Regions from separate parts of the Providencia sp. PROV003 genome, predicted to be linked through region 3. Evidence: predicted binding sites of a transcription regulator. Region 3 holds the regulator's gene; each other region holds the start of a gene.
What was found. The regulator LexA, encoded in region 3, represses DNA repair genes until DNA is damaged. The targets are predictions, from matches to a motif close to TNCTGTATGTACATACAGNA.
Positions count from the first base shown of each region.

Region 1: a site for LexA is predicted at 2,362-2,381, ahead of M1F14_RS12035 (DinI-like family protein). Genes of this name have one in related genera too.
Region 2: a site for LexA is predicted at 1,309-1,328, ahead of umuD (translesion error-prone DNA polymerase V autoproteolytic subunit). Genes of this name have one in related genera too.
Region 4: a site for LexA is predicted at 1,547-1,566, ahead of uvrA (excinuclease ABC subunit UvrA). Genes of this name have one in related genera too.

Region 1 covers NZ_CP096369.1:2,655,788-2,661,425, reverse strand. Annotated here, with positions in the region: gene M1F14_RS12050 (hypothetical protein) at 140-664, shown strand; gene M1F14_RS12045 (GNAT family N-acetyltransferase) at 1,190-1,618, shown strand; gene M1F14_RS12040 (GNAT family N-acetyltransferase) at 1,628-2,161, opposite strand; gene M1F14_RS12035 (DinI-like family protein) at 2,398-2,655, shown strand; gene M1F14_RS12030 (hypothetical protein) at 2,860-3,102, opposite strand; gene M1F14_RS12025 (response regulator) at 3,273-3,944, shown strand; gene M1F14_RS12020 (HAMP domain-containing sensor histidine kinase) at 3,934-5,295, shown strand; gene M1F14_RS12015 (cysteine hydrolase family protein) at 5,390-5,638, shown strand, end outside.
Region 2 covers NZ_CP096369.1:4,635,971-4,641,608, reverse strand. Annotated here, with positions in the region: gene M1F14_RS21230 (mercuric transporter MerT family protein) at 1-92, opposite strand, end outside; partial or broken gene M1F14_RS21225 (DNA polymerase V subunit UmuC) at 592-825, opposite strand; gene umuD (translesion error-prone DNA polymerase V autoproteolytic subunit) at 833-1,282, opposite strand; gene M1F14_RS21215 (3'-5' exonuclease) at 1,924-2,829, shown strand; gene M1F14_RS21210 (hypothetical protein) at 2,893-3,024, opposite strand; gene M1F14_RS21205 (hypothetical protein) at 2,971-3,216, shown strand; gene M1F14_RS21200 (WYL domain-containing protein) at 3,534-4,514, shown strand; gene M1F14_RS21195 (type I restriction-modification system subunit M) at 4,523-5,638, shown strand, end outside.
Region 3 covers NZ_CP096369.1:247,417-253,054, forward strand. Annotated here, with positions in the region: gene M1F14_RS01025 (fimbrial protein) at 1-340, opposite strand, end outside; gene zur (zinc uptake transcriptional repressor Zur) at 1,280-1,795, shown strand; gene lexA (transcriptional repressor LexA) at 1,993-2,610, opposite strand; gene M1F14_RS01040 (diacylglycerol kinase) at 2,746-3,120, opposite strand; gene plsB (glycerol-3-phosphate 1-O-acyltransferase PlsB) at 3,247-5,638, shown strand, end outside.
Region 4 covers NZ_CP096369.1:120,746-126,383, reverse strand. Annotated here, with positions in the region: gene uvrA (excinuclease ABC subunit UvrA) at 1-1,485, opposite strand, end outside; gene M1F14_RS00565 (single-stranded DNA-binding protein) at 1,946-2,470, shown strand; gene M1F14_RS00560 (helix-turn-helix domain-containing protein) at 2,716-3,123, opposite strand; gene M1F14_RS00555 (MFS transporter) at 3,360-4,532, opposite strand; gene ivbL (ilvB operon leader peptide IvbL) at 4,879-4,968, shown strand; gene ilvB (acetolactate synthase large subunit) at 5,072-5,638, shown strand, end outside.

The sequences.
Region 1 (5,638 bases), 2.3 Mb from region 3:
AACCAATGTGTCGAAAAAATGCGAGCATTTCAAAAACAGCTGACTGTTCAACTGATTAATCTAAGAATAAGACTACTCATTACATAATATATTTATCATATGCTATTGCTATAATTTGAAAAAACTTTTTGGGGTACCAATGAAAAAATTAGCATATATGTTTTTACTTATATCCACATACGCTCTCTCTGATAGTAACAATGACACTAGCCTCATTAAAGATGGCATGAAATCAATAACATCATCAATAACAAGTTCAAGTAAAGATGCACTATCCGGATTCAAGGAAGGTATTGATGAAGGGAGAGCTTCTGGGAGCAGCGTTGATGGTGCTATTATCATTTACGACTTGGAAAACCTGAATAAATACACTGAGATAAAAGTATTAAAATCTGAAAAAACTGCTGATACTGAGTATCTGCTGACATTAGCTATAAAAAATAAATCAGAGTCAGCAATTCGCTTAACAAATTTTGATGATAAAAATAACATTTATATCTTAGACCAAGATGGGTTTACATCTTATTTAAATGGGGTTCAAAGTGATATTAGTATTCCCAAAAGAGCGGCATCTAAAGTGAAGCTTAAGTTTTCAGAAGTAGATGATGCTCCTTCAATACTAAGGCTATATGACCTAGATGTAAAAGTACCACCTGTAAAATAACTGATTTATTCCTTGTTTTTTTACTCTCACAATAAAAACGGTCTACATTGTATAAGGCGCGTTTTTATTGTTTTATTTCCAGTTTAATCATCTGTCAGCCCCCTTATCTTGTAATATTGTTTTTAACCATATTAGATTTTATTAATACAAATACAGTAAGTATTTAAACTTAACAATAGCCGATACAGTGAAAATAATTAGAACAGTACTAAAAACAAGATCAAGGTGAGAGAAAAATGTTAAAAATCAATCTTATCGATAGATATTTTGGGAACATATCCATAAAGCGTTGGCGTATCGAATCCGCTATTGATTCATATGTTGGTGAGTTAATCAGGGGATATTAATACCCGCTATAGCTTTCAATACTCATAGTTATAGCCGTGTTTATTTGCTATTTTAATCATATAATCGGTCTTGTCACCAAAAACAATAATTCTATAGATTGATAACAACTTATTGATTTCATGGGACTAAAGACTAAACTGTGATTCCATTTACACAAAGGCAGGCTCACAATAGCTAATGAATATAAATTTCAGATTAACCACATCTCATGATGTGAGCGCTATTTTTCTTATTGATACTGTAGCAACACCAGAAAGACTGCTGGAAATCACGCAGTGGGTAAAGCAAAATGCGTGTTTTGTATTAGAAGCAAATGATGAAATATTGGCTTATGGTGTATTAACCCATCATTTTTATTCACATGGTTTTATTGAATTATTAATGGTAAATAACAAATATCGGCGTCAAGGCTTTGGTCACATACTGATTAATAAATTAAAAGAGCAAAGCAAAACGGATAAAATTTTCACATCGACTAATCAGTCAAATCTGGCTACACAAAAGCTCCTTGAGAAAACTGGCTTTGTTCCTAGCGGCTATATTGATAACCTAGACGATAATGACCCAGAACTCATTTACTACTATAACCGAGTTAAAACTATCTAGGTACCCTTATTATAACAACGAATTATCCATAATCCTCTGTTGTAACTGATGAGCAAAAAGCTGATATGCGTCATCACAAATGGCGCTAGGATAACTTAATACTTCGAGCTGATGAGGCTTATTTTCTGGGTAATAGCTTGGATGAGTATGCGAGTATCGATTTCGTTGAAACCCGCAATGTTGATAAAATTTGAGCCTTTTTTTGCTTATCTCATCAATTACAGGGTCAATTTCAAGAATAACTTTACCTACATTCCCGCAAAATTGTTTCAATACTTTTTGACCATATCCTTGCCCTCTTAATTCTGCGGAAATAGCAAAGTGCTCAATATAGAAATAATCATTAATTTTCCAGCAACCTATAAAACCAACAAAAATAGAGCTATTAGCAAAGTAATATAAGTAATAGTCATCTTGGCCTAATACTGCTTTACGCCCTTGATAACTTCTCTGTTCGTACAAAGGAAATGCCTTATCATAAAGTTGATTAATGGCATTTATTTCCTCAATATTTTCCCTCGACATACGGCTAGATCGTAACATTTAGACTAAACTCACTTTAATAAACCCTGTTTTTTCTTAAGAATACGGATTTTTTGTTGCCTGACAACCCGTTTATTGCCCTAAGCAGCGAAAGAAGTAACATTAACTTTTTGTTTTATATTAATATTATTCTGACTCTATTTTTACCAATAAAATATTTACTTATCGATATTGACTTTTCACACTGATACATTTAAAAATACTGTATATTAATACAGTCCTTACTAGAGGTCATTATGTTACGGATTGAAGTGTTATTTGATAAAAATGCACCACAGAAACCAAGTTCAACTGTTTTACATGCTCTTGAGTCTGAGATCTTACGTAAACTACAGAATCAGTACCCAGATATGGTCACTCGAGTTGGCTTTAGCTCTCAACAACGTGTAAATATTTCAGGTACAAAAATATCGGAGGATAAAACTCGTATTGAAGAAATATTGGAGGAAATTTGGATGGATGACGGCTGGGTTCCCGAAGAAATTACAGAATAATCGGTACCTAAATAAAGGAATGCTGTTTACTACTAACTCATTCCTTTATTTTTATAAAGCTAAAATTCGTACTAAAGCTTGTTAAGCTATTTACCCCAATCATTGGCCTGTTAACCTACTTTTTGCCTATATTCCAATTAAGTTATAACGCCCTATCCCAGTATTTAGCATGAGCCCCATTCATACCGTAATCACATTCATTTATTAGTAAATTTTTTTCCTTAAAAAATCCTTAATAACTTTTAATAAACTTGTTTTATCTTTTTTATTATCTGCAATCTTAATTTGAGAAATACATTTTTTTAGTTCTGTACAAGTTGAGATCTCACTTATCGCTAGATTTGAAATACTTACAACTGGCATTTTATTATAATCTTTAGTAATAAAAGTCAATGTTATCAGGATAATTACAATGAATATTGCTACTCCATATAAGGTTTTTTTCATTTTAATGCCCTTATTCTTAGTATGTAGGATAATCATAAACAGACTATTTTTTTATACCTTAAAGAGCGGTTAAACTATCCTTAAGATAAGCTTAAATCTAGTTAAGCCAAGAGTTAGATATGTTGTTTGTCAGTGTTTGAATGCTTATACTTGTAAGCAGAGGTGATAAAATGAATATCCTTTTAGTAGAAGACGATCTCCAACTGGGGAAGGCGCTTTGCCGAGGGCTGGAACTTGCTGGATTCAATCCATGTTGGGTACGACTACTGGCTGATGCAAAGCAACAACTCGCTTCTCGGAATTTTGATTTGATGTTATTAGATTTAGGCTTGCCAGATGGTGATGGTCATCAGGAGTTAATTGCATGGCGTAATGCGGGGGAATCTATCCCAATTATTATTCTAACGGCTAGAAATCAAATGGATAATTTGGTTTCCAGTTTAGATTCAGGTGCAGACGATTTTTTGACGAAACCATTTGCAATGCCAGAGCTTATTTCTCGAGTTAAAGCAGTTAGCCGCCGTATGGCTGGGTTTTCGTCTGAAATATGGCAATTAGATAACCTACAATTAAATCCAGTTAATCACCAAGTTTCACTTAATGGTCAATTACTTTTTCTATCTGGTAAAGAATATTTACTATTGTATGAATTAATAAGAAATGCCGATAACGTTGTTAGAAAAGTCGACTTAGAGCAACGTCTATTTGGTGTAGATGATATAGAAAGCAACTCCTTAGAGGTTCATATTCATAATCTGCGCCGTAAAATAGGAAAAGAGCGTATTATTACTATCCGAGGTATTGGTTACTTATTAAAAAAGAAGTACAGCCATGAAGGTTAAATCATTTTTTATTTATACATTCGGTTTACAAATTACCTCTGTCATTTTTTTATGGTTGTTATTAGTTGGCTGGTTACAATTTTATTATTGGCCAGCTATTCATGACGAATTAAATGAACAACAAAATATAATTACACAAGGTTTCGCTAGAACACTCAGCGTGGTTTCCGATGACCCTGAACAATTCAATGAAATAGCTGATAGCTTACAAGCCTTATATATGGAAGCCATGGAAAATGGGGATGATATAAGCTATCGCCCATTCATGTTAGTAAGGGATAAACAAGGAAATGTTTATTATCGCAATAACGATAAACTGCTTGTCCCATCTCTTAAATCAGTAGCCGAACTAACGGCTTTACATAAAGATTGGCATTTTACCTCTGCATGGAATAAAAATAACACGTTTGAAATCGTCATTGCTGAATCTTATAGTGATAGAAAATCTTTGTTAGGTACTCCTGCTGAAGGCACGGCTATTCCACTCGCTTTTATTTTAGGGATCATGCTACTTGCTATGTTAATTACCGCATATTTTAGCCTGCGTCCTTTAAGGCAATCCGCAAAACTTATTTCTAGCCGTCAGCCCGGTAATTTAACGCCGATAGAAACCAAAGAACAATACAAAGAAATTCGCCCTATTATTGCTGCTATTAATAATTTAATGGCACGTGTTGATGCCGCAAACCAACGAGAAAAACGCTTTATGGCAGATGCTGCTCATGAATTGCGTACTCCGATTGCAGCCGTTATCGCCCAATTACACTTATTAATGCAGATCGACCATCCGAAAGAAAAAGAAGAAATTATTAATGACATGCAAGAAACATTAAATCGTGCAGCGTCACTTTCCCATCAACTAATTGACCTTGCCCGTTTAGAGACTGAGGATTTCTTATTAAATAAAGAAAATATCGACCTACCTATGCTCATCAGTAACTTAATTGCCACTCATGTACCTTATGCTATTAACAAAAATATTGATGTCGAGCTTCAAAGCTCTGATTCCTTTAATATACTCACCGACAAGCTTGCTTTGAGTAATATTTTTACTAACCTGATTGAAAATGCGATTAAATATTGTCCTAAAGATGGGAAAATAAAAGTTACCCTAAAAGACCTTACTCCCTTTGGTGCCACTATTTTAGTTCAAGATAATGGACGCGGCATTCCCGAAGAAAGTCGACAGCTTATTTTTTCCCGTTTCTATCGAGTACCGGGAACAATGGAAACTGGGAGTGGGTTAGGCTTATCCATAGCCCATAACTTAGCAACAAAAATAGGCGCAGTGATTAGAGTGACGGATGGATTAGAAGATAAGGGTATCGGGTTTATTATTGACTTACCCTAAATCCAATTATGTTATTGACTTAACAGCATAGCTTCTACTTAACCTTTACAATAGCCTCTTTAAGTTAATATACTTACAATATAAAGAGGCAATAATGTCCAATGCATTAATAATTATTGATCTTATCGAAGAAATAATTGGTAAAAATGGCTTATCTAACTCAAGTTATCAACAAACTCAATCTCGTAAAATAGTCGAAAAAGCAAACCAAGCAGCAAACCATGCACGTAATCATAATATCCCGATTATTTGGGTTAAAGTTGGCTTTGCGGATAATTACCATGATATACCTGCCGGCTCCCCCATGTTTCAGCACGCTAAAAACATAGGCGCTCTAAAATTA
Region 2 (5,638 bases), 290 kb from region 3:
AACAGGAGCAAAGGACCTACACAGCATACGCCTGCGCCTAATGCTGCTATGATGCCTCCTATCATTGGAAGGTTTGATTTTTTTTGATTCATATAGATACCTCATTAAGTGATAATGCAAGTGTATTGCATGTACCTAAGTACGGAGTCAAGGGTGATTTATAAAAAATTTATCTTTGATAATCTGCTACGACAGATACGGGGAATAAGCTAACTTGAATTAAGGCGCAGAAGTAAAATTGGATATGCTGTTTTAGTGGGAAATGGTAGTTAAGTGAATCATTTACTTCGGTTGCAACGAATCAATTATTGGGCAGTGGCTATCGTCATCATTATTTTGGCATTGTCCTAAATGTTCTTCCAAAGCGTGTTCTAACTGGAAACGACCTATTTTGTTCAATCACATTAACACCTAAATCATCCGTTATTCACACTGCTAAGCCTTCCCCCAGGGGGTTACGCGTTCATACATCTACTTTTTCAAGATATTTCTTAACCAATAGTAAAAATTGTAACCACCCCTCATCTCGACGTCTAATTTATACAACCTGAAACATTACAACATGTGATGTCTAAAGTATTTCCCAACTGTAAGCGCATAGTTGGACGAGAATGCCAAAATGCCATGGCGCTGCATTTCAGCTTTGATTTGAAAGACGGGTACGCCCATTTTAATACCGAGTAACTTAGCTTCACGCGACCGTGCAACCACGCAGCCGTCATTGTTGGACAGCACCACAATCGGCGTATCTTTTAAATCAGGACGAAACAGCTTCTCACAACTGGCGTAAAAGTTGTTGCAGTCCACCAAGGCAAATACTGGCATGGGATAGTCACGACTTACGGCGTATGTTTCGCACCACATTGGTGACCACACCAAATATCTCTAACTCTGTCCCTTCAGGAATATGAATGGGCTCATACACCTGGTTTCTTGGGATCAGCATGACGCACGGCCTTAGTTGAAGCTCCTTTACCGTGAGTTCACCATGGATGCCAGCGATGACAATGTCACCGTGTTCGGCTTGGACAGAGCGATCAACCACCAGAATATCATCTGGGTGAATCCCGGCATCAATCATTGAATCACCTTCAACACGCACAAAGAACGTTGCAGCCGGTCGCTTGATGCACAGCTCGTTGAGGTCGAGCGTTTGCTCAACATAATCCTGCGCTGGTGAAGGAAAACCAGCAGAAACACGTTCCATGAACAATGGAATACGAAGGCGCTTGGCTTTGATGAAGGCAAGTGCGCCGCTACGGCCTATCAGCGAGACACTCATGACGAACCTCGAAAAATCATAATTAATACTGTTTGTTTATACAGTATCTAATGCTATGCTGATTTCTACAAGTAAAATTGTAGGTAAAACTGTAGTTGTTCGAGTAAGACGCTGTGTTGTCGGTGATTTCTTTTTTGTGTTGAAAAACTAGATGTGGGGGGATCGCTCGCCCTCGTCAAAGCCTGCAAGGCTTGGACAATACTGCTTCTGCCTACTGCTCTTGTTTCTGTTACTGATCCTGTTACTGCTACTGGTTAACGCATGGGTCAAGTAACCGTCAAACAAGGCTTGTTGAACCCTTTGCAAAGGGTTTAAAAACAGTTAGTAAAATTCTGCTTCGTATTGAATTTACTGGCTTAAAGCGAAGTCAGGAGCATCATTAAAATGCTCAGTCGAACTCAGTTCAAGCCTTTTTCAACCGTTTGAAAAGGGGTTGGCTAAGCCATACCTAAAGGGTATCGGTAAGGGTTACCTAAAGGGTTTAGCTAAGGCTTTCTGAAAGGCTTAGCCAAAGCCTTCATACATGGGTTCACCCAGTAGAAAGATTAAAAAAACGCTGAGGTATCCAAGGTGCATTTAGAAAAACCTGTGGCACAGTGAAATCACCTAAAGCGAACAATAGAATTGAAGAGGAACCATCAATGACAAGAGCCCCTGCGCCATTTCCGCTAGAGCGCCTCGCGGATATCCCAGACAGACCAGAAGATTTTAGATTGCTGGAGCGTATTCCATTAACGCGTGAGCCGCAGTCCTGGCCACTTGAACTATCTCCTGTGGTCGGTGATGAACAGCCAATGGTGCTGCTCGATACAGAGACAACTGGACTGTCTGCCGATGACGAGTCCATTATTGAGCTTGGTATGGTTAAGGTGCTTTACAGTCCCTCGGCTAAGCGGATTGTGTCGATTGTTGATGTGATCAGTTTGTATGAAGATCCCGGCAAGCCAATCCCCGAGCTGATTACAGAGTTAACCGGTATTACCGATGACATGGTGCGAGGCCAGCGCATTGATGATTCACTGGTAGCGAGTTGGTTATCCGATGATCCGCTGGTGGTTGCACACAATGCACAGTTTGATCGTCCTTTCTTTGAAAAGCGGTTTGCTGCATTAGGCCATCTATCTTGGGCCTGTTCAGCCAGTGGCATAGATTGGAAGGCGCTGGGTTTTGAAAGTCGAAAGCTTGAGTACCTGCTGCTTCGCTTAGGTTGGTTTTATGAAGGACACCGAGCCGCAACCGATTGTTTGGCGATGGCCTGGTTGTTCCATTTGTTGCCCGAGTCCGTTGCAAACTTGTTGTCTGAAGCAGACAGGCGAACTGTGTTAGTTCGTGCGTTTGGTGCGCCGTTTGACGTAAAGGACTATTTAAAAGAACGTGGTTACCGTTGGCATGACGGCGTTAAAGGTGCCAACAAGCATTGGTGGCGCGAAATCAGCGAAGACGAGTTGCCGCAGGAACAAACTTACCTGGATGATTTGTATCATCGTGGCTCAGAACATGCCCACTATGACTACAAAGATGCCCGTAATCGATTTAAAGCTTTGTAGCTCTCTACAAGGTAAGCCTTGCATATTTGAAAACCTCTGGAAAATGGAAAGTGAACTCATGGTTTAACCAACAAGAGGAATCTTTCCATGTACCAAGACACCTACATTGAATACTGGGGCGAAATCTTCGTCTCTGCCCGCATCATTGAATTTGGCATCACGTTCGAGCGCTTTCTTAAAGATCCATGGAAGCACTTGATGTCCTGTGGCCAAGACTCAGCCCCAGACGCGATTGCTGAAGGGATGTTGCCATTGCTACCAGCCCAGGCAGAGGTTGCTAGGCGCATTCGGGAGAGTGAACAACGAGCCCTGATGTCTACAGAGTCGGACAAAGGGGTATCGCATCGCGGTAACATCGTGGTGCCATTGGTTCGGGTAGCGCATTGATAGCGGCTACCAGCAATGGCATGAAACAGTGTCTTCACGCCCATACCTGAGCGGCAATTGCAATCCAGATCAAAAAGTTGCCGCTTAGTCTTCCCTACAAAATAATTTGTGATAGGATGATACTTAATAAAATTAATTAGGTTGAAGCCTATTCAGTGTGTTATGGCCATCTGTCCAGCTTCAACCGGTAGAGATTGATTAGTCATTGCGGATGAAGAGCAGCATTGAGTGGTGCTTTTCAATGTGATTACGCGATGTCGGTCCGTACTTTATAAACAGAGTTTTAAGAAACTGGTTGAATTGGATAAACAAGACGCATGACAAATGATGGTCTGAAACAAACGGTACCAGCGAGTTCACTCGCTAAAGAAGGCGCGAAAGGAAAGCCAGATAGGCTTTTGCAGATAGCGCAGTTGCCACAAGCAACCAGGGATCGCATTGCCCACATCGATTTCACTTTATTGTTTAAGGGAGAAGCGGTGCGGGCGGATTTAGTCGATCGCTTCAGCATAGCTGCTGCACAAGCAACGAAAGACTTCACAATGTACCGAGAGCTTGCACCAAGCAACATTGAGTATGACCAAAAGCTCAAGTTGCATAAACGTGGTGAAGCATTTGAACCCTTGTTCGACTATGACGTTGTTCGAACACTGGCAACCATCAGCCAAGGGTACGGCGATGGCTTCAGTGGAAAGGTAAAACCGCCTCTGGCTTGTGAAGCGCCTTATCACCTTAACAAGCCGAGTTTATCGATAGTGGCGAAGGTCACCGAGGCCATTCACAAAGGCAAAGCCTTGAGCATCACTTATGTGTCGTTATCGAGCGGTGAAACAACGCGTGAAATTGTACCGCATACGCTGGTGGACAATGGCCTGCGTTGGCATGTTCGTGGTTTTGACCGCAAGCATGGCCAAAGCGGAGCGCCAAATGGGTTCCGTGACTTTGTGCTTACCCGAATTAAAGCAGCGGTCGTGCTTGAGGATTCCATTCTGTCAGAGGCTGAACTTGAAACCCAAGACCGGCAATGGAATCGCTTTGTAGAGCTTGAGTTAGTACCGCACCCACGCATAGAGCACAGCGAAGCGATTGAGCTTGACTATGGCATGAAAGGTGGTGTTTTAAAGATTGAGATTAGAGCGGCAACGGCAGGTTATTTACTCAGACAATGGAATGTCGATTGCTCCAAAGCAGCTCAGCTAAAAACACCCGAATTTCATTTATGGTTAAAAAATTATCAAACTTTATACGGTGTCGGTAACCTTGCGATTGCGCCTGGTTTCGATAGCGTCACAGCATAGGGAAGAACATGAATAATTCAGAACAGCAGTTTTTAAAAGAACTCGATGTAAAGTTGTGGTCGGCAGCCGATCGGTTACGTAACAACCTCGATGCCGCTAACTATAAGCATGTCGTGCTAGGGATCATCTTTCTAAAGTATGTGTCAGACGCTTTTGAAGAGCGCCAACAAGAGTTACGTCAGTTGTTTACTCAGGACGATAGCGATGACAATATTTATTACATGCCTCGTGAAGATTATGACTCTGACGAAGAATACAACGATGCGGTCAATGCAGAGTTAGAACTGCACGAATACTATCAAGAGAAAAACGTTTTCTGGATACCAAAAAGGGCAAGATGGAAATTTATAAAAAGTACTGCTTCTCTTCCGATCGGTAGTGTAATTGACAAAGATAGTCATGGAAATGAAATTAAATTGAGATCAATTTCATGGTTGATTGACAATGCACTGGATGAAATAGAGTCGCATCGGATAAATGATAAGCCAGCAAATCCAAAGTTAAAGGGAGTTTTACCTCGAATAAGTCGTTACGAAGTTGAAAATACGAATCTAACAGAGTTAATAAATAGATTCTCTGATACGAGTTTTAGTAATCCTGAGTTTAATGGAAAGAAGTTAAGCTTAAAAAGCAAAGATATTCTTGGTCATGTATATGAATATTTTTTGGGGCAATTCGCGTTGGCTGAGGGAAAACAAGGTGGGCAGTATTACACACCTAAAAGTATTGTTACTCTAATTGTTGAATTGCTAGAGCCATATCAGGGGCGGGTTTATGATCCTGCAATGGGGTCGGGTGGATTTTTCGTTTCAAGTGAAAAATTTATTGAAGAACACGCAAAAGAAAAAAAATACAACGCATCAGAACAAAAAAAACACATATCTGTTTATGGTCAAGAAAGCAATCCTACCACATGGAAGCTTGCGGCTATGAATATGGCTATAAGAGGCATTGATTTTAATTTTGGGAATAAAAACGCTGATACTTTTCTAGATGATCAGCATCCAGATCTTAAAGCTGATTTCGTAATGGCAAATCCTCCGTTTAACATGAAAGAATGGTGGAGTGAAAAGTTACAAGGAGATATAAGATGGATGTATGGAACACCTCCAAAAGGGAATGCT
Region 3 (5,638 bases):
CTTGGAATCCAGAGATTGTTGGACCAGTAAACGTGATTTTTGCGTTTTTGTAAGTTTCAGTTGAACAATTTTTCAATACGATATCGAAATCTTTGCTGTCTGAACGATATTGGTTTGATGTCAGTTCATGTAATGCGATTTCACCAAACTCAACTAGTTGTTTTAGGTTATTTGCATCAATTGAACATGGAACATCGTTAATGAAACCAGTGAAACGGATTTCACCTTGTGAGCTTTCTACTGTTTTTGCTGGAACGACAGGATCTTCAGCTAATGCAGCTCCAGAGAAACCAATCCCAAAACCAATAGCTAGAGTTAATGCTAATTTATTCAATTTCATAAACATTTCCTTAAATAAGTAGGAAGGATTTTCCTCTTTCTGATTTTTATTGATAATTTGCGCTTATCAGTAAAGTTTTTCAGCACTCCAGCTTTATAAACTTCTTTCAGATTAGAGGGTTATATATAAATAAGGTCCTTCTCATTTATCATCTTTTTTAAAAACGTAAATCCATTACACTAGTTTTCTTGCTTTTTAATTAACAACTCAATTTTCGCTGTAACTTTTAAAAATTGACGTAGAAAACTAAATGAATATTTATACATACGCTTCAATTCTTTCTGATGTCAATTCTACAATCTCAATATATATTGTCAAAAATCACACTTGAGGTGAGTTTATATAGAATAATAACCCTATATTCACTTAAATATAAAATAAAAAACCAAAACAACTCATTTATATATGAATCAAATATGTCATTTAGGAAAATTTATATAAAATCTTCACTTTCTATTTATAAGATTTTCAAAATATTTCAAAATAAACAAAATTAGCCACTAAAATATAAAACTATACAGCAGAGGAAATTAATATATTTAATCTATAAATAGTAACTTAATTGAACAAAATCCAAGGAAAAAAAATTTTATCACTCATTTATAGGAAAAATAAAATTTCAGATAAGATAAATCTTAATTAAAATTTATATCAAAAGGTAACACTTAGTTTCAAAGAATTGTTTTAGACTAGTTACCCTTTTAAAAATTAAATGTTTAATTTTTGTTATTTATATATTGATAATGCTGTATATAAAAATATCTTCTTTATCTCCTTCATGAGTTATAAATTTTATTTTTCATTTTTTTATCTAACAAAGCTTAGCTAGATAGCTGTCTTCATCCTTTCACTTTTTCTTTTCAAGCTATTTCAGTCAGAAAACTATGATAAACTTGTTACCATAGTTGATACTTTGTTTTCGAAGTTGGGGTCAGTAAAATGAAAAAAATGAATGAAGATAAGATACTGGTAATGGCAGAACGCATTTGCCAGTCAAGAGGCGTTAGATTGACTCCACAGAGAGAAACTGTATTACGCCTTATCGCGCAACAACACGGTGCTATCAGTGCCTACGATTTATTAGACTTATTACGTGAAGTTGAACCACAAGCAAAGCCCCCTACCGTTTACCGTGGGCTTGAGTTTTTAATGGAACAAGGCTTTATTCATAAAATAGAGTCAACCAACAGTTATGTCGTTTGTCACCACTTTGATAACCCTAGCCATATTTCAGTGATGTTAATTTGTGACCACTGCGGTAGCGTAACTGAAAGTGATTGCACAACCATTGAAGCCGCTATTATCAGCCTAGCGGAAACCAACCAGTTCCGTTTGCGTCATACTGTGGTTGAAAACCATGGCTTATGTAAAAACTGTGATGAGATTGATAGCTGCCAAGATCACGCACATTGCCACCATGACCATCAACAGCCTATTACTACAAAGAAAAAGTAATAAATAGAAGTGGTAGAGTTAACGGTGTTGCTTATATAAGAAAAGAATATTCGATGAGATGCAAAGAAAAGAGACAAAAGAAAAGGAACAAGTAAAGCAGGCAGATCTCTACACATCAATTTGAAATCTGCCAGCAATCATTGAATTATCAAACAAGCAGCGTCAACTTACCGCTTACCAACCTGATAATTTAAGAATTAATACCAATCACTATTGCGGATCACGCCAACCGCTAAACCTTCAATTGTGAAGCTTTGTTCGCGTAAATCGACAATAATTGGTGCAAATTCAGGATTTTCAGCAATTAACTCAACACGATTACCTTGCTGTTTAAAGCGTTTAACAGTCACTTCATCATCAATACGCGCAACAATCACTTGGCCATTGTGTGCATTTTGTGTTTTATGAACCGCTAGTAGGTCACCATCCATAATACCGATGTCTTTCATCGACATACCATTCACACGTAATAGAAAATCTGCGTGAGGTTTGAAGAGTTCTGGATCAACTTGATAGTGACTTTCGATATGTTCTTGCGCTAATAAAGGTTCGCCAGCGGCAACACGCCCAATCAAAGGTAGCCCTTGATCATCAGCTTCTTCTTCAAGAAGCAAGCGGATACCCCGTGATGCCCCAGAAACAATTTCAATTACACCCTTGCGAGCCAAGGCTTTTAAATGTTCTTCTGCCGCATTAGGCGAACGAAAACCCAGGCTTGCTGCTATTTCAGCACGTGTAGGAGGCATACCCGTCTGCGAAATGTGATCACGCACCAGATCATAAACCTGCTGTTGTCGAGCCGTCAGTGCTTTCATTCCGTTCCCCTGTTTGTTTATACAGTCAGACTGTGAGTATATACAGGTAAATGAAGATTTGGAACAGTTAAATTGCTGAATTTAGGCATTTGTTATCGATTGACTTCTTTTTCGACTTTAAACTGTTTTTATTAACTAGCTGGCAAAATAACGTTGCCATAAAACCAGAGCCCAAATAAAAAGTGCTAAACCAATACTGACAAACACTGCGGCAGAGCCTATATCTTTCGCGCGGCCTGAAAGCTCATGGTATTCACTACCAATACGGTCAACAACAGCTTCTACGGCACTATTTAATAGCTCAACAATCGCCACCAGCACCACTGAACTAATTAGCAGTATTCTATCTATATAACTGATATCTAAGAAAAAGGCGATAATAATCGCAATTACTGCTGCAACAGATTCTTGACGAAAAGCCGCTTCGTTTACCCAAGCGGCTTTTAGCCCTTTAAGGGAATATCCCGCGGCTTTAATTACACGGGTAAAGCCCTTAGTTTGACTTGCCATATTTATTCCTTAAAAAATACAAACAATAATCGATTTTTACGGTCAAAGTGAATTGTCAGTAACAGATCTGCCAGTAGATTTCTGGTATGATTGCGCAGCATTGTTAACAAGAGGCTATAATCATTTATGTCACTATGGCGTAAAATATATTACAACACGTTGAATTTACCACTTAAATTATTGGTAAAAAGTAAACTAATTCCATCGGACCCCATTGCAGAGTTGCAGCTTGATACTAACAGGCCAACACTGTATGTATTGCCTTACCACTCTAAGTCCGACCTCCTAACGCTACGGCATCAATGCTTGGCTATCGGTTTACCTGACCCTTTGGTTGATAACGACATCAATGGCACTAAGCTCCCTGCTTATGTGTTTATCGATGATGGCCCTCGCGTATTTCGCTATTATTCACCGGACCCGCGTAAAGATTCCGTCAAAACATTCCATGCTTATTTAGATTTGCACAAAAACAACCCTAATCTAGATATTCAAATGTTACCCGCGTCTGTAATGTTCGGGCGCTCTCCTGGTCGTGAAGGGCATACCCCTGCACCACCACTGAAACTATTAAATGGGGTGCAAAAGTTTTTTGCTATCCTGTGGTTAGGTCGTGACAGTTTTGTTCGCCTATCGCCACCCGTTTCTATTGGGAAAATGGCTCAGGACCACGGTACTGACACCATTATTGCCAATAAACTGGCACGTGTCGCCCGTATTCACTATTCACGCCAGCGCCTTGCTGCGGTTGGCCCGAAACTGCCGGCCCGCTATGAACTATTCAATAAGCTTCTGACCTCAAAAGCAATTGAAAAAGCCGTCGAAGACGAAGCACGCAGTAAAAAAATTCCATTGAAAAAAGCGCAGCAAAACGCAGTGAATATGATGGAAGAAATTGCTGCGAACTTCTCCTATGAAGCCGTGCGTTTAACTGACCGTGTGCTCAGTTGGACATGGAACCGCCTCTATCAAGGTATTAACGTGCAGCATGCTGAGCGCGTTCGCCAATTAGCGCAAGATGGTCATGAAATTGTGTATGTGCCCTCCCACCGAAGTCACATGGACTACTTACTGCTCTCCTATGTTCTTTACCATCAAGGTCTCGTTCCACCGCACATTGCTGCTGGTATTAACCTAAACTTCTGGCCTGCCGGTCCGATTTTTCGCCGTCTTGGCGCATTTTTTATCCGCCGTACTTTTAAAGGCAACAAATTGTATTCCACGGTTTTCCGTGAATATTTAAGTGAACTGTTTGCTCGTGGTTACTCTATCGAGTATTTCGTTGAAGGTGGGCGCTCCCGAACAGGCCGTTTATTGCAGCCCAAAACCGGGACACTATCAATGACGCTGCAAGCCATGCTACGTGGCGACTCACGCCCTATTACTATTGTGCCTATCTATATTGGCTATGAACACGTAATGGAGGTAGGGACCTACGCAAAAGAACTGCGCGGGGCAGAAAAAGAGAAAGAAGGTTTATTTTCCATGATCCGCGGGTTGCGCAAACTGCGTAACTTAGGTCAAGGGTATGTGAACTTTGGTCAGCCAATTTCTCTTTCTCATTATCTGAACCAGCGTGTCCCAGATTGGCGTGACTCAATTGATCCAATTGAGCCACAGCGCCCATCGTGGCTAAACCCAACAGTTAGCTCGTTAGCGGATAACATTATGGTAAATATCAATAATGCTGCCGCCGCTAACGCGATAAATTTATGTGCAACGGCTTTACTGGCCTCACGCCAACGTTCATTAACACGTGAACAACTCATTGAGCAAGTGGAATGTTACCTGCAATTATTACGTAATGTGCCGTATACGCCTGATGCGACAACGCCTAATAAAACGCCGGAACAACTGCTCGAACATGCATTGCAGATGGATAAATTCGAGGTAGAAAAAGACAGCATGGGGGATATTATTATTCTTCCTCGCGAAAATGCCGTTTTAATGACCTACTACCGTAACAATATCCATCACTTACTGGTACTACCGTCATTAATAACCAGTATTGTGCTGCATCATGAACGCATCAGCCGTCAAGAAATTTACTATCAAGTGAGCCAAATCTACCCGTTCCTAAAAGCAGAATTGTTTATGCGTTATAACGATGAACAGCTGCGTGAAACGGTAGATACTCTAATTGATGAACTGAATAATCAAAAGCTTATCTGCTTAAGAGACGACGATATGGTAGTGTTGAACCCACGCCGTATTCGTCCATTACAGCTCTTAGCAGCAGGTGTCCGTGAAACACTACAGCGCTACGCAATCACGCTGTCATTACTCAATGCCAGCCCTGAAATCAGCCGTAATACGTTGGAAAAAGAAAGCCGCATCCTTGCTCAACGCCTTTCTGTGCTGCACGGTATTAACGCCCCTGAGTTCTTTGATAAAGCAGTGTTTTCAACTCTCGTTGAAACGCTTAGAGAAGAAGGCTATATCGATAATAATGAAAACGATATTTTTACCACTAACGCCAAGAAACTGTATGCAGTCCTTGTGCGGTTAATGTCCCCAG
Region 4 (5,638 bases), 130 kb from region 3:
AATACGCTGAGCTTCCCCACCAGACAAGGTATCCGCAGAACGTGAAAGACTAAGGTAATTAAGCCCCACATTAACTAAGAATTTCAGCCGCTCGCCAATTTCTTTTAATACTTTTTCTGCGATCTGCGCACGTTGACCCGTGAGTTTTAGATTTTGGAAAAACGCCATTGCGTGGCCAATGCTGTAATCAGCAATTTCAGGTAATGTTGTATTCTCAACAAAAACAAAGCGCGCTTCTTTACGCAAACGGGTTCCGTGACAAGAAACACAAGGGCGATTGCTTATGTATTTGGCGAGTTCTTCACGTACCGCGGTGGATTCTGTTTCTTTATAACGGCGCTCCATATTATTGAGCACCCCTTCAAATGGGTGACGACGAACAGTGACATCACCACGGTCGTTACGATATTTAAATTCGATCGTTTCTTTGCCTGAACCGTATAAAATAATTTTTTGGATAGCAGGACTTAATGAACTGTATGGCGCTTCTGCGTCAAATTTATAATGTTCTGCTAATGACATTATCATTTGAAAATAATAAAAATTACGGCGATCCCAGCCACGAATAGCCCCGCCAGACAGGGATATTTCTGTATTTTGGATAACCCGTTCAGGGTCAAAGAACTGCTGAACACCTAAGCCATCACAACTTGGGCAAGCCCCCGCTGGGTTGTTAAAGGAAAACAGCCGTGGCTCAAGTTCCATCATGCTGTAACCACACACCGAACAGGCAAAATTAGCAGAAAAAACCAATTCTTCTGCACTTGGGTCATCCATATCGGCAACAATAGCACTACCACCGGAAAGCTCGAGTGCGGTCTCAAAGGATTCGGCTAAACGTTGGGCGATATCATCACGAATTTTAAAGCGGTCGACAACAACCTCAATCGTGTGTTTTTTTTGTAATTCGAGCTTTGGAGGATCAGAAAGATCGCAGACTTCGCCATCAATTCTTGCTCGGATATAACCCTGTGTTGCTAAGTTATCAAGTAACTTAACGTGCTCGCCTTTGCGTTCTTTAACGACAGGAGCCAATAGCATCATCCGGCGGTCGGTAGGCTGCGCTAGTACATTGTCAACCATTTGGCTAACTGTTTGTGCTGCTAGTGGTATGTCATGATCAGGGCAACGAGGTTCACCGACACGAGCAAATAATAAACGTAGATAATCATGAATTTCAGTGATTGTCCCGACAGTTGACCGTGGGTTATGTGAAGTCGATTTTTGTTCAATCGAAATGGCTGGAGATAGCCCCTCAATATGGTCGACATCCGGTTTTTCCATTAAAGAAAGAAACTGGCGTGCATAGGCGGATAGGGACTCAACATAGCGGCGCTGACCCTCGGCATATAGGGTATCAAAAGCTAAAGATGACTTCCCAGAGCCAGACAAACCCGTAATAACAATCAGTTTGTCACGAGGGATAACGAGATTGATGTTTTTCAGATTATGCGTGCGTGCGCCGCGTACTTCGATATTATCCATTTACCACTTCCCGGATGATTTGATATTGAACAATCGCAAGCGATCATTATCACATAATTATGGCTGAATGGATATACAGTACTTGCCATATTTTTCTACTACTCCTATTTAAATTCTTAGTGCTGTTGGTTGTGCTTGGCTAGGTAGTTACATACTTATATATACCTTTGTAATGCTTTCGCTTGCCGTCTAGCTATGAATTAAACAGTCTAGAGTGGGGAGTTTTAGTCTTAAAAATGTACAATTATACATAAGCTCAAGGGAAGAACGAATTTGTCGAAGGGGAAACGGTGAATTATTTTGTGTCTATACTGAAATTGCACTCAGAAATTACACTAAAATTTGGAAAGTGTTTCGCAAGTTCGAGGGGGAGTTTCAATTTCGTGGTGCAAATCAGCGAGGTCGTGGTAAACTTCTCGGCTAATCCAGAGATTAAAATTCAATGCATCAGGAGTAATAAATGGCCAGCAGAGGCGTAAATAAAGTAATTCTTATCGGTAACCTAGGACAAGATCCAGAAATCCGTTATATGCCTAACGGTGGGGCTGTGGCAAACCTGACTCTGGCAACTTCTGAAAGTTGGCGCGATAAGCAAACCGGCGAGATGCGTGAAAAAACAGAATGGCACCGCGTGGTTATTTTCGGCAAATTAGCTGAGGTTGCGGGTGAATATTTAAAAAAAGGTTCACAAGTCTACATCGAAGGTTCTTTGCAAACCCGTAAATGGCAAGATCAAAGCGGTCAAGACCGTTACACCACTGAAGTTGTTGTTAATATCGGTGGTTCAATGCAAATGCTAGGTGGTCGTGGTGGTGATTCGTCATCACAAGGGCAAGGCGGTCAGGGGGGTTGGGGTCAGCCTCAGCAGCCACAAGCTCAAGCTGCTCAACAATTTAGTGGCGGTGGTGCGCCAGCTCGTTCACAAGCACCAGCACCACAAACTAATGAGCCACCAATGGATTTCGATGATGATATTCCATTCTAATTATCAATATAATTAGAAGAATATATTAAATATAATGAAGGCTTCCTTGTGAGGCCTTTATTTTTATCTTAATAAATTAAATAATAACTTTAAACCTTAAGAGATTATTAATTTTAAATTAAGAGTTTCTTAAATTAATATTTTCTTAAGGTAATAATAGAAAAAGCTCCAGTAATTAACTTACATGGAGCTTTGTATTGAAGGTTGAATAAAAGAATATACAAATTTTATTTTCATATTGCGTATCAGGCAACTTTGGGTTCCAGTAGTAAAGGGTCATTTTGGCTTTCACCGGAAATTCGGTAAATTGACGGTGATGTACCTAAATATGCTCTGAACCGCTTTGCAAATGATTGCTGGGAGTCGAATTGGTATTTTAGTGCTATATCAATAACTTGAAGATCAGTCGTGCAGAGGTCCTTTGCTGCTTCACATATCCGCCTTCGGCGAATATATTCACCTAAAGGTATCCCAACAACTTTGCGAAATACCCTCTGTAAATGCCACTTCGTATATCCCGATTTTAGTGCAATATCGTCGAGTAATAGACGATTGGTTAAGTTCATTTCAATCCAAACTAATATCTCATTGACAACTGTAGATTGAAATTCCGTGTATTTCCCTTGGTAGGGAACAGTAATTTCTTTATACATAATATTTTCCTACTAGTTACTTTTTAATCATATCTCTGATTATGTAAATTACCAATAAATAAAAGATAAACAGATATAAATACAGGCTGTTAATTTGTGAAATAACAATAATGCAAAATTTTAATTAGTACTCAACCAGTGTTGTTTGACTTATGGTGATATATTTATGGAGCAACAAACTATCATGAACTTGTTTTTACACCATAAGCACAGAATTAATGTGAGTATTAAATGGTTTATTGGTGCGTTGGAATATATCTTTTTAACTGCCAAAAACCGACCAAAATTGCGATGGATATAACAACGGATAAGATATTCATCACTTGCCACCCTAGAGTGAAAAACAACATACCCGCAGCTAAGCTGCCAATTCCCCCAAAAAAATAAATAAGAAAATCCGTCATTCCTTGTACTTTGGCACGTTCATGTATTTCATAGGTGTGTGGTAGCAGGTTGGTCGTGCTGATAAGAATTAAATTCCATGCTACACCGACAAAAATACCCGCGAAAAGATAGTTATAAAAATGGTTAGCGAGTAAGTTCATAACAGCAGATAAAATTAATAAAACAATACCGCAGAAAATAATGCGTTTTGCGCCTAAATGATGAATTAATGTGCCCGTAAAGAATGATGGAGCGAACATGCCAAGTACATGAAACTGAAATACAATTGCAATTGAAGAAAAGGGGAAATCATGTTGCTTCATAGATAAAGGAATTGAGGCAAAAGTAAAGACAACAATGGCGTAACCTGCAGCACTAACAATTGCAATCAGCATTAAAATTGGCTGTAAATACAAATCCTTATAGCTACGTTTAACTAAGGTTTTGTCTGTTGTGGACTTAACAGCCTTCTTCAAGGGGACAATTAATAATAAAAGAAAAGCGATAAGATAAATGATGCCTAATGTGATAAATGGGCCAGCAAAAGGGTATTCTGCAAAAAATCCTTGGGTGGTAACCGCTAGGGTTGGGCCAATTAACGCAGCAGCAATGCCCCCACTCATAACAAGCCCAATAGCTTTAGCTCGCAAAGAAACAGGAGCTTCCTCGATTGCCGCAAAACGAAATTGTTGTGCAGTGCCTATTGCAATACCAGTGAAAAATAGCCCGATAGAAAAATAAATTAAGCTACTTTCTAAAACGCCAAGTATAGATAACCCAGCACCAATTAACCCGCCAATGTTGCCAATAATAAATCCTATTTTTCTTGAGTATCTTTGCATTACATAGGCAATTGGGATGGTTGCGAGGATCAAACCAATATACTGGCTTAATAATGGGAGCGTTGCGTAAGTGGGGTTTGTTGCCAATTTTTCTCCAACCACGACAGCAACAGAAAGTACAATGGCATTTCCGGTTATAAACAATGCAAGCGTCGTTGTTAACCACCAAACGGATTTTGGCATAAGCCCTCTCTCAACTAAAAGTTATTAAAATCAAGTAATAAGATATTTTTAATAGGGTAATTCTGTAGAATATTACATAAGGTACTACTTCAAGTTGACTTTAAGTCAAGTCTTAATACAGGGTAAAAAAGGAAAATTTAATCAAAATTTAATTCTGAGTTTATTGATATACCCAGTTTATTCGTTGGTTTAGGAGGAGTGTGATGTATATCTCATTTGAGATTAGTAGAAATTAAAACGCAAAAAAATGATTGTCATCATCAGAAATTTATGTTTTCTTAAAGAAAGCAAGAACAATAATCAAATAAGTTAAACCAAATAAACTAAACAGGAAAACCCCGTGAACATGACTTTTAATCACTCAAACCTACTACTAACCGCGCCATGTGCCGCGGTGGTCGTGCGTGTGGTGGTGGTCGTGGGCTTAGCGCCGTAACGGGTACAAATCAACGCAGATTTAGAAACCCCGCCGGCGCAAACCGAGCGGGGTTTTTTATTACCTTCCGCTTGGGGTCGCAGGCTAGCAAAGGATAATTATGATGAGCGGATCGGGCACTACATCACCACATAAAACCTGTTTTACAGGGGCAGAGTTAATCGTCTATTTATTAGAAAAACATGGTATTACTATTGTTTCGGGCATTCCTGGCGGGGCGGCTTTACCGTTCTATGATGCTTTAGGGAAAAGTAAGCAAATTCAGCATATTTTGGCTCGTCATGAGCAAGGTGCGGGGTTTATTGCGCAAGGGATCGCGCGTACTACAGGGAAAGCGGCCGTTTGCATTTCTTCAAGTGGTCCGGGCGCGACCAACTTAGTGACCGCCATTGCGGATGCAAAACTGGATTCTATCCCGCTAGTTTGTATTACAGCTCAAGTTTCCTCATCAATGATTGGGACCGATGCATTTCAGGAAGTTGATACCTATGGTATTTCTATTCCTGTCACTAAACATAATTATTTAGTTCGTTCTATCAATGAATTACCTCAAGTTATTTGTGATGCTTTTCGTATAGCAGAGTCAGGGCGTCCGGGACCTGTTTGGATTGATATTCCAAAGGATGTTCAAACTGCCACTATTGAACTGACTGAAATACCAGAAGTATTA